2 regions of the Rhizobium sp. CB2179 genome follow, and region 1 is predicted to be linked to the other one. Evidence: predicted binding sites of a transcription regulator. Region 1 holds the regulator's gene; the other holds the start of a gene.

Region 1 (5,447 bases):
ACTTCGGGTGCCATCATCGTCCTGCTCCTGTTCCTGATCGTCATGAACATGGGCGCCATCCTCTTGCGTCGTCGCTTCGAGCGCCGCTGGTAAACGGAGTTACAAGATCATGAACATGTTGACGGAAGCTGCAGTTGAAAAGGCGCTGGATCACAAGATGAGCAACGTCCCGTATAAGATGATCGGAAAGGATGTCTCGGTTTACTACGGCGAAAAGCGCGCGCTATTCGATGTGAACCTGAACATCCGCGAAAACACCGTAACCGCCCTGATCGGCCCGTCCGGCTGCGGCAAGTCGACCTTCCTGCGCAGCCTCAACCGCATGAACGACACGATCGACGGCTGCCGCGTCACCGGCAAGATCACGCTGGATACCGACGATATCTATGATCCCGATATCGACGTCGTCGAACTTCGTGCCCGCGTCGGCATGGTCTTCCAGAAGCCGAACCCGTTCCCGAAGACGATCTATGAAAACGTCTCCTATGGCCCGCGCATCCATGGCCTTGCCAAGTCGAAGGCCGATCTCGACCAGATCGTCGAGACCAGCCTGCAGCGCGCCGGTCTCTGGAACGAGGTCAAGGACCGCGTGCACGAATCCGGCACCGGCCTGTCGGGCGGTCAGCAGCAGCGCCTCTGCATTGCCCGTGCCGTCGCCGTCAGCCCGGAAGTCATCCTGATGGACGAGCCCTGCTCGGCGCTCGACCCGATCGCCACCGCCAAGGTCGAGGAGCTGATCCACGAGCTGCGCGAGAACTACACGATCGTCATCGTCACCCATTCCATGCAGCAGGCCGCGCGTGTTTCGCAGCGCACCGCCATGTTCCACCTCGGCAATCTCGTCGAGGAGAACGACACCGACAAGATGTTCACCAATCCCGACGATCCGCGCACCCAGGACTATATCATGGGTCGCTTCGGCTGATTTTGGCGTCACCAAGCCTTTCCGTTATTCGAGGATAAAGCCCCATGGCATCGACACATATTTATTCTGCCTATGATGATGATCTGAAGTTCCTGTCCAGGCGGATTTCCGAAATGGGCGGCCTGGCCGAGCAGATGGTCGCCGAAGCCGTGCGGGCGCTCGTCAACGGCGATACCGCGCTGGCGCAGAAGGTCATCTCCGACGATGTGATCCTCGATCACGCCGAACGCGAAATCGGCGACAAGGCGATCGTCACCATCGCCCGCCGCCAGCCGATGGCCGCGGACCTTCGCGAAATCATGGGTTCGATCCGCATCGCCGCCGATCTCGAACGGGTCGGCGACCTCGGCAAGAACACCGCCAAGCGCGTCATCGCCGTCCAAAGCACCGGCGTTCCCCGCAAGCTCGCCCGCGGCCTCGAGCATCTGTCCGAGCTGGCGCTCGTCCAGCTCAAGGAAGTGCTCGACGTCTACACCAATCGTTCCGCCGACAAGGCGAATGCGATCCGCGAACGCGACAACGAGATCGACGCGATGTACACCTCGCTGTTCCGCGAACTCCTGACCTACATGATGGAAGATCCGCGCAACATCACCAGCTGCACGCATCTTCTCTTCTGCGCCAAGAACATCGAGCGCATTGGCGACCACGCCACCAACATCGCCGAGACGATCTTTTACATGACGACAGGCGCGCAGCCGGAAGGCGACCGTCCAAAGGATGACAGCGCCAACACCGTCGGCGCGGTCACCGAATAACCGCCTACACCCCGCCGCTTGCGTGCGCGCCCATCCGGGCGCGCAAGAGGTCGCAGCCAATTCTGATTTTGCGCAGGATGCATTGCTTAAATCACCCCCGGTTTAAGGATCATGCGCGAGGAGACCCACACGCATGATCCCGAGAGTTGCAGTTGTTGAAGACGAGGAAGCCCTCAGCGTGCTTCTTCGCTACAATCTCGAAGCGGAAGGCTTCGAGGTCGATACCATCCTTCGTGGCGACGAAGCCGAAATGCGGCTTCAGGAGCGCACGCCCGATCTTCTCATCCTCGATTGGATGCTGCCCGGCGTCTCCGGCATCGAGCTCTGCCGGCGCCTGCGCATGCGGCCGGAGACCGAGCGCCTGCCGATCATCATGCTGACGGCGCGCGGCGAAGAGAGCGAGCGTGTCCGCGGATTGTCGACGGGCGCCGACGACTATGTCGTCAAGCCCTTTTCGACCCCCGAGCTCGTTGCCCGCGTCAAGGCGATGCTGCGTCGCGCCCGTCCCGAGGTGCTGTCGACGGTGCTGAAATGCGGTGACATCGAGCTCGACCGTGAGACCCATCGCGTCCATCGCAAGACCCGCGAAGTCCGCCTCGGCCCCACCGAATTCCGCCTGCTGGAATTCCTGATGTCGTCGCCGGGCCGGGTCTTCTCCCGCTCGCAGCTTCTGGACGGCGTCTGGGGCCACGATATCTATGTCGACGAGCGCACCGTCGACGTCCATGTCGGCCGCCTGCGCAAGGCGCTGAATTTCTCCAACATGCAGGACGTCATCCGCACCGTCCGCGGCGCCGGTTATTCGATGGAAGCCTGAGGGCTTTCATCTGAGCCTGCTGGCAAAGCCCTGGCAAAACCCGCGACGTCATCCTCGGCCTTGTGCCGAGGATCTGCGCACGCCAAATTAAGCATTTGAAAATAAAGGTTTTTCTCTCAAGTAGTTGAGGTGATCAGATGCTCGGCACAAGGCCGAGCATGACGGAGGGAAACCTGAGCTTCCATCCGCGCATAAAAAAACGGGCCGCTCGGCCCGTTTTCTGCATTCTAACGATGGTCAGCCCCCTCAGCTGGCGCGCGCCGCTGCCCGGCGGCGTTCGTTGACCGGCTGGTAGGCAAGCTTCTGGTGATAGCTGCAATAGGGCGAATTGTCGGGGGACTCGCAGCCGCAGAAATGGAAGTCGTCCTTCAGCGGATCGCCGACCGGCCATTTGCAGGTGCGCTCGGTCAGTTCCGTCAGGCCGAGGCGGCGCGAAATCGGCACCACCACATTGCCTCTCGGCACGTATTCCATTTCCTCGATCGTTTCGATCTCGATCTCTTCCTTCAGCATCGTCGCGCCCTGCTGGCGGGTAACGGTGCGGGTGGTGATGCGAGAGGCGAAGTTCGGCGCGCGCGGCGCCGATGTGTTGCGCTTCGGCGTTCGCGCCGCGGTGTTGGTGCCGCCGGCCTTGGCACGGCCGGGAAGGCACAGCCGGTGCACTTTGCCGATGACCGCGTTTCGGCTGACACCGCCAAGTTGTGCCGCGATCTGGCTGGCGCTCAGTCCTTCGGCCCAAAGCTTCTTGAGTTTCTCGACCCGCTCGTCTGTCCAGTTCATGCCCTGTCTCCACCTTTTGCGTTGGTGATGGCAGAATCCCTCACCGTTGTCCCGGGAGCTCCGAAACAAGAAACGCTTGATCAATTTTGGTGACTAGTTCCGCCGCATGCAGTCTAGTAATTGATCTTTAACCTAGTGTGAGCCTGACTCCGTGACAAGAGTCGCATGAATCCGGATGAATCGAATTCGTAGTTTTCCCCAACTTGCTGTCCCTGCGTGGCATTTCTGCAATAATGCCTGTTGAAGACTGAAAATGCCGCTGTACACCTGTGCTGCATACGCTAAGGGCGCCGTTTTGTTGACATTGCAGCGCGAAAAGGAAATAGTGCCACTCGCCGCCGCAAGGCGGCATTTTTGATTTTTCGGGCCTGGTTTCCTTAGCCGGAGTCATTGCCCGGCAACTTTGATGGAGATCGCGCCATGGCTGAAGCCGCGCCGCTTTATGACACCTATTCTCGTGCCCCGCTGCGGTTCGAGCGAGGCGAGGGCGTATGGCTGATCACCGAAACTGGCGAGCGATATCTCGATTTCGGCGCCGGCGTTGCCGTCACCTCAGTCGGCCACAGCAATCCGCATGTGGTCGGCGCACTGAAGGAGCAGGCCGACAAGGTCTGGCACCTGTCGAACATCTATGAGATCCCCGGCCAGGAGCGTCTGGCAAAACGCCTGACGGACGCCACCTTCGCCGACAAGGTGTTCTTCACCAATTCGGGTGCCGAGGCGCTCGAATGCGCGATCAAGACGGCGCGCCGCTATCAGTTTTCCAAGGGCCATCCCGAGCGCTTCCATATCATCACCTTCGAAGGCGCCTTCCACGGACGGACGCTGGCGACCATCGCCGCCGGCGGCCAGGAGAAATATCTCGAAGGCTTCGGCCCCAAGGCGCCGGGTTTCGATCAGGTGGCTTTCGGCGATATCGAAGCGGTCCGCGCCGCGATCACCGAGGCGACGGCCGCCATCCTCATCGAGCCGGTGCAGGGCGAGGGCGGTGTGCGTCCTGCCACACCTGAGTTCATGAAGGCGCTTCGCCAGCTCTGCGACGAGAACGGCCTGCTGTTGATCCTCGACGAGGTCCAGACCGGCGTCGGCCGCACCGGCAAGCTCTTCGCCCATGAATGGTCGGGCATCACCCCCGACATCATGGCGGTCGCCAAGGGCATCGGCGGCGGTTTCCCGCTCGGCGCCTGCCTTGCCACATCAGAGGCCGCCTCCGGCATGAAGGCCGGTACGCATGGCTCGACCTATGGCGGCAATCCGCTTGCCATGGCCGTCGGCAGCGCCGTGCTCGACATCATCCTTGCCGATGGCTTCCTCCAGCAGGTGCGCGACGTAGCACTTGTCTTCCGCCAGGGCCTCGCCTCGCTGAAGGATCGTTATCCCGATGTGATCGAGGACGTGCGCGGCGAAGGGCTTTTGCTCGGCATCAAGGCTGCCGTTCCCTCAGCCGAACTGCTGCAGGCGATCCGCGCCGCCCATCTTCTCGGCGTACCCGCCGGCGATAATGTCATCCGCCTTCTTCCGCCGCTCGTGGTCACCGCCGAGGAAGCCCGCGAGGGCCTTGCCCGCGTCGAACGCGCCGCCGAGAGCATTCGCGCCTCCAAGGTCAAGAAGACGGCTTGAAGAGATTGCCGCCTTCGGGCGCAGCACAGGTAAGAAGACGATATGAGCCCTAAACATTTCCTCGATCTTTCGGCAGTCACATCAGCCGATCTCAGAACCATCATGAACGATGCGCTTTCCCGCAAGCAGGCCTTCAAGGCAGGCCAGGGCGACAAGCCGCTCGCCGGCAAGATGCTGGCGATGATCTTCGAAAAGCCGTCGACGCGCACCCGCGTCTCCTTCGACGTCGGCATGCGCCAGCTCGGCGGCGAAACGCTGTTCCTGTCCGGCACCGAGATGCAGCTCGGCCGCGCCGAGACGATCGGCGACACCGCCAAGGTGCTGTCGCGTTATGTCGATGCGATCATGATCCGCACCACCGAGCATTCCCGGCTGGTCGAGCTGGCCCAGCATGCGACCGTGCCTGTGATCAATGCGCTGACGGATGACACTCATCCCTGCCAGATCATGGCCGATATCATGACCTTCGAAGAGCATCGCGGCCCGATCAAGGGCAAGACCATCGCCTGGACCGGCGACGGCAACAATGTGCTGCATTCGCTGGTCG
Region 2 (5,447 bases), 1.8 Mb from region 1:
CCGCGGCGATGAGATTGCGGCGCACGAAGCCGGCCGCTGCATAGGTGGCGAAAGTGCCGCCGGCTGCGCTTTTCTCACAGACGAGCCGCATCAGTTCCTGCGACCACATATCGCTATTGCGCGACGGGGCGAAGCCGTCGAGATACCAGGCGTCGAAGTCGTCTTCGGCTGCCGCGACGCCGTCCAAGGCATAGCCGCATACGACGCTGAGCGTCGTCTGGGCATCGAGATCGAGGCGCACGATACCGGCCGGTATTTCCGGCCAGGCCGCCGTCAGCACCTGACGTTCGGCGTCGATCTCCGGCCAGTGCGATAGCGCCCGGCCGATTTCTTCACCGCGCATCGGGTGCAGTTCGAAGGAGGTAAAATGTAGCTGCTGGCCGTCTGCACGGTGGAGCTTCCATTGCCGCCAGGTCTCAGCGAAGTTCAGACCGGTGCCGAAGCCGAGTTCTCCGATCCGGAATCTCTGCCGCCCGTTCCAGCGCTCTGGCAGGCCATTGCCGGCGAGAAAAACATGGCCGCATTCCAACCGCCCATCGGTCTGGCAATAAAAATGATCGCCAAAGGCGGTGGAATAGGGCATATCGCCGTCGCGCCATTCGAGCGGCTGCGGCGCGCCCGCGCCAATCTGATCGGGGTTCACGTCTGTCATGGAAAAAGCCGATAATCCTCAGCCGGTCTCAGGTCAATCGTCCTCAGAATTGCTGATCGTCGGCGGCGGTATCATGGGACTCTGGGCGGCCGTCCATGCCGAGCGCCGGGGCATCCGTGCCGTTATTGCCGACGCCGGCAGGTTGGGCGAAGGTGCAAGCGGCGGCGTGCTCGGCGCGCTGATGCCACACATGCCGGACCAGTGGTCGGAGAAGAAGCAGTTCCAGTTCGATGCGCTGGTCTCGCTCGAAGCCGAGATCGCCGCGCTCGAATTCGAGACCGGGCTTTCCGCCGGTTATAGCAGGTCCGGACGGCTGATCCCGCTGCCGAAGCCGCATCTCAACACAATAGCGCGCGGCCGTTTCGAGGACGCTGAACAGCATTGGTGGGTGGGCGACCGCCGCTTCCACTGGCATGTCCTCGACAGGCCGCCGATCGACGGCTGGATCGAAGCGTCTGCCGGTGAGAGCGGCTTCGTGCACGACACGCTCGCCGCCCGCGTTGCGCCGCGTTTGCTGATCGCAGCGCTTATCGCCTTCCTGCGGCGGGCAAAGCATGTTCGTATCCTGGAGCATGCGACGGTTGCCGGCCTCGATCCCGATCGCGGTACGGCCGAAATCGAGGGCGAAACCATTGTTTTCAGTCACTGCATCCTGGCTGCCGGCCATCAGTCCTTTCCGCTGTTGCAGGGACTGACGCCGGGGCTGAAACAGCCGCTCGGCCAGCCGGTCAAGGGGCAGGCGGCACTGTTGAACGCCGATATCGACCCGGCGCTGCCGACGATCTTCCTGGACGGGCTCTATGTCGTCGCGCATGAAGGCGGGCATGTGGCAATCGGCAGCACCAGTGAGAACCGTTTTGACCATCCTACATCCACCGACGTCCAGCTCGACGCGCTGATCGAGGCGGCGCGCGGTATCGTGCCGATGCTTCGCGACGCTCCCGTTGTCGAGCGCTGGGCCGGGCTTCGCCCGAAGGCGATCGACCGTGATCCAATGATCGGCCGCCATCCCGACCACCGGCGCCTGATCGCGCTGACCGGCGGCTTCAAGGTCAGCTTCGGCCTGGCCCACCGGCTGGCAGAGGCGGCGATATGTATCGCAGGCGATACAGACTGCGGATTTTTGCTGCCGGAAAGCTTCGCAATTTCAAGCCATATTGCGGCGGCTTCACGTTAAACGTGAATTAGGCGCCGCTACGTTTCGTTATTCTGTCATGCAAATCACCTATCTGCTTGCGCATCGACAGCGCCGGATCAAAACGGCGCTCACTTCCTTGATGGAGGAAATTGCATGCGCTATGCCATTTGCTTCACGCCTCCGGCGGGCGACTCGTTGTCGCTCGTGGCCGCCAATTGGCTTGGCCGAAACGTGTTTTCGGGCGATATGATGGAGCCTCCGGCCGTTCGTGGTCTCGGCATTCACGAGATCGCCTTCCATACCGCCGTGCCTCGCCGCTACGGCTTTCACGGTATTTTGAAGGCGCCCTTTCATCTGTCCCACGACATGGCCGAATCGCAACTCCTGCGCGATCTGATGCGTTTTTCCGGGACCTTCGTTCCCTTCCAAATTCCGCGTATCGAAGTCGCCCGGCTCGGCAATTTCTACAGCCTGCTCCCGAGCGCTCCCTGCGAGCAGATCCAGTATCTCGCCTCGGCGATCGTGCAGGAATTCGATCGTTTTCGCGCACCGCTCAGCGAGGCCGAGATCGAACGCAGCGATCCGGACGGGCTGTCGGCGACGCAATTTTCCAATCTGCATCGCTGGGGCAATCCCTATGTGATGGAGGAGTTCCGCTTCCATATGCCGGTGACAGGCCCCGTCAACGCGATCGACATGCCGCGCATCGAGCCAGCGTTGCGGACGATCTTCGAGCCTGTCCTCTGCGAACCTGTTACGGTTTCGAACGTGGCGCTGATGATCGAAGAGGGCACTGGCGGTCCTTTCCGCGTTCATTCGCTGCATCCGATGGGCAAGGTCAGCGCGCGCAAAATCGCTTGAATCTGCTGGTGAGCTAAACGCTTGTATCGTAAAGGCAAAATCCGGCTGAGCAGTTTCCGTCTCGACATTCCGGCTGCGGATGCTACCGTTCCCCGTCTTTTCAGAAGGTGATTTGATGGTATCCGAGACTTATCCGCGCAATCTCGTTGGTTACGGGCGTCTGACGCCCGATCCGAAATGGCCGGACGAGGCACGCGTCGCCGTGCAGTTCGTTATCAATTACGAGGAAGGCGGCGAAAGCTCGATCCTCGACGGCGACCCGGCTTCCGAAAACCTACTGTCGGAGATCGTCGGTGCGGCCGCCTGGCCAGGGCAGCGCAACCTCAACATGGAATCGATCTACGAGTATGGTTCGCGTGCCGGCTTCTGGCGGCTCTGGCGAATGTTCACCGATCTAAAGGTGCAGGCCACCGTCTACGGCGTGACGCTGGCGATGGCCCGCAACCCCGAGGCCGTCGCTGCGATGAAGGAGGCCGGCTGGGAGATCGCCAGCCACGGCTACCGCTGGCTGGAATACAAGGATTTTCCAGAAGAATTGGAGCGCAAGCATATCCTCGAAGCCGTGCGCCTGCACACCGAGCTTACCGGCGAGCGGCCCTACGGCATGTATCAGGGCAAGCCTTCCGACAATACGCTTCGGCTGGTGCAGGAGGAGGGTGGCTTTCTCTATTCCTCCGATTCCTATGCCGATGACCTGCCTTACTGGGTGAAAGGCGTCGACGGGAAACCCTTCCTGATCATCCCCTATACGCTCGAAACCAACGATATGCGTTTTGCGACGCCGCAGGGCTTCAATGCCGGCGATCAGTTCTTCACCTATTTGAAGGATGCCTTCGATACGCTTTATGAGGAAGGCAAGGCGGGCAGCCCGAAGATGATGTCGGTCGGTTTGCATTGCCGGCTCGTTGGACGTCCCGGCCGGGCGGCGGCGCTGAAGCGCTTCATCGAATATGTCCTGAAGCACGACAAGGTCTGGATTCCGCGCCGTATCGAGATCGCCGAGCACTGGCACAAGCACCATCAGCCGGAAGCGCTCTGATGATGTCGCGAGAGGATTTTGTCTCCCGCTTCGGCGGCGTCTTTGAACATTCGCCTTTCATCGCCGAGCGCGCCTATGACGCCGGCCACGTGACGGAGCCGCTGACGGCGGCCGGTGTGCATGCGTCGCTAACCGCTGTCTTTCGGGTGGCAAGCCCGCAGGAGCGTCTCGGCGTGCTCAGCGCCCATCCTGACCTTGCCGGGCGCCTCGCGATAGCAGGCGAACTCACTGAAGACAGCCGGAAGGAGCAGTCCGGCGCCGGTCTCGACCGCCTGAGCGCGGCCGAACATGCCCGCTTCACCGAACTCAATTCGGCCTATGTCGAAAAATTCGGCTTTCCCTTCATCATTGCCGTCAAGGGGCTCGGTAAGGACGACATCTTGGCGGCTTTCGAAACACGGATCAGCAATGGCAAGGACGAAGAATTTGCGGCCGCGACGGCGCAAGTCGAGCGGATCGCGCTGCTGCGTCTGACGTCGATGCTGCCGGAGGCTGAATGAACGAGCGGCGCGCGATCGACTATCTCAATGAGATGTATGAGGCTGCATCCGAAGCGCTGTCTTTCGTCGGCGGAATGGATGGGGCGGCGTTTGCCGGGGACAAGCTCACTTTCAAGGCGGTCACCTTTTGCCACTTCACCATCGGTGCCGCGGCGTCCCGTCTGCTCGTGACTCATCCAGAATTTGCGAGCGAGCATCCCGATCTGCCGTGGACGAAAATCTGCGGCACGGGCAACCGTATCCTCGACGGCATCTTCGATCTTGATCCTTCCGACATCTGGGAGGCGACCTATCGCACGCTGCCGGAACTTCTTTCTGCGATCGATGCCATCCGTCACTGGCATGCCGAAGGTGAGTAAGCGATTGCCTCCACATCTCGACATCCGTCCGCTTACGAGATCCGCCTTTGCTCCCTTCGGGGAGGTGATCGAAGCCGATCCCGCCTCGATGCGGTTCATCAATGGCGGTACGACGGAGCGGTTTCATGCGCTGGCCGCCACTGAGGCGACGGGCGAAGGCGCACGCGTCATCATCAACCTCTTTCGCGGCCAGCCACGAAGCTTTCCTTATGACGTCGCGATGATGGAGCGCCATCCGCTCGGCACCCAGAGTTTCTCGCCGGTCTCGGGCCGTCCTTTTCTCGTCGTCGTCTCCGAGGATGAGAACGGTCGCCCGGGCAGGCCGCAAGTGTTTCTGGCGCGCGGCGATCAGGGCGTGAACTATCGCCGCAACGTCTGGCATCATCCGTTGATGGCGCTCGGCCAAGCCTCAGATTTCCTGGTCGTCGACCGTGATGGGCCGGGCAATAATCTGGAAGAATACTTCTTCGAAACCCCTTATATCATCAGAGAGCCAGCCCCATGACCGGACTGACCACGCATGTTCTCGATACCGCTCTCGGCAAGCCGGCCGAAGGTTTGAGGATCGATCTTTTCCAGCTCGACGGCGAGATTCGCAGGCATCTGAAGACGGTGGAGACCAATGCCGACGGCCGGGTCGACGGCGGCCCCATCCTCATTGGCGAAAATTTTCGGGCCGGCACCTATGAACTGGTCTTCCATGCCGGCGATTATCTGAGGGCCAGCGGCACGCCGCTGCCGCATCCCGCTTTCCTCGATCTCGTGCCGATCCGCTTCGGCATTGCCGACGTCACGGCGCATTACCATGTGCCGTTACTGATTTCGCCCTATGGCTATTCTACCTACCGAGGGAGCTAGAGATGCGTTTTGCAGCGATCGCCGACATTCACGGCAACCA

Evidence for each region. Region 1 encodes PhoB, which activates phosphate uptake and scavenging genes when phosphate is short. Its sites were predicted from a motif close to TGTCATNNANCTGTCAT; they were not measured.
Region 2: the regulator PhoB is predicted to act here: its motif matches at 1,852-1,868, upstream of AC244Q_RS16540 (DUF1045 domain-containing protein).

Annotation. Positions count from the first base shown of each region.
Region 1 is NZ_CM172781.1:183,530-188,976, forward strand. Features, by position in the region: gene pstA (phosphate ABC transporter permease PstA) at 1-93, shown strand, start outside; gene pstB (phosphate ABC transporter ATP-binding protein PstB) at 110-925, shown strand; gene phoU (phosphate signaling complex protein PhoU) at 970-1,683, shown strand; gene phoB (phosphate regulon transcriptional regulator PhoB) at 1,817-2,500, shown strand; gene AC244Q_RS00945 (GcrA family cell cycle regulator) at 2,747-3,280, opposite strand; gene AC244Q_RS00950 (aspartate aminotransferase family protein) at 3,701-4,900, shown strand; gene argF (ornithine carbamoyltransferase) at 4,943-5,447, shown strand, end outside.
Region 2 is NZ_CM172781.1:3,300,132-3,305,578, reverse strand. Features, by position in the region: gene mnmC2 (tRNA (5-methylaminomethyl-2-thiouridine)(34)-methyltransferase MnmC2) at 1-652, opposite strand, end outside; gene AC244Q_RS16545 (NAD(P)/FAD-dependent oxidoreductase) at 651-1,829, shown strand; gene AC244Q_RS16540 (DUF1045 domain-containing protein) at 1,944-2,651, shown strand; gene puuE (allantoinase PuuE) at 2,767-3,690, shown strand; gene uraD (2-oxo-4-hydroxy-4-carboxy-5-ureidoimidazoline decarboxylase) at 3,690-4,190, shown strand; gene AC244Q_RS16525 (HepT-like ribonuclease domain-containing protein) at 4,187-4,549, shown strand; gene AC244Q_RS16520 (ureidoglycolate lyase) at 4,533-5,054, shown strand; gene uraH (hydroxyisourate hydrolase) at 5,051-5,407, shown strand; gene AC244Q_RS16510 (metallophosphoesterase family protein) at 5,410-5,447, shown strand, end outside.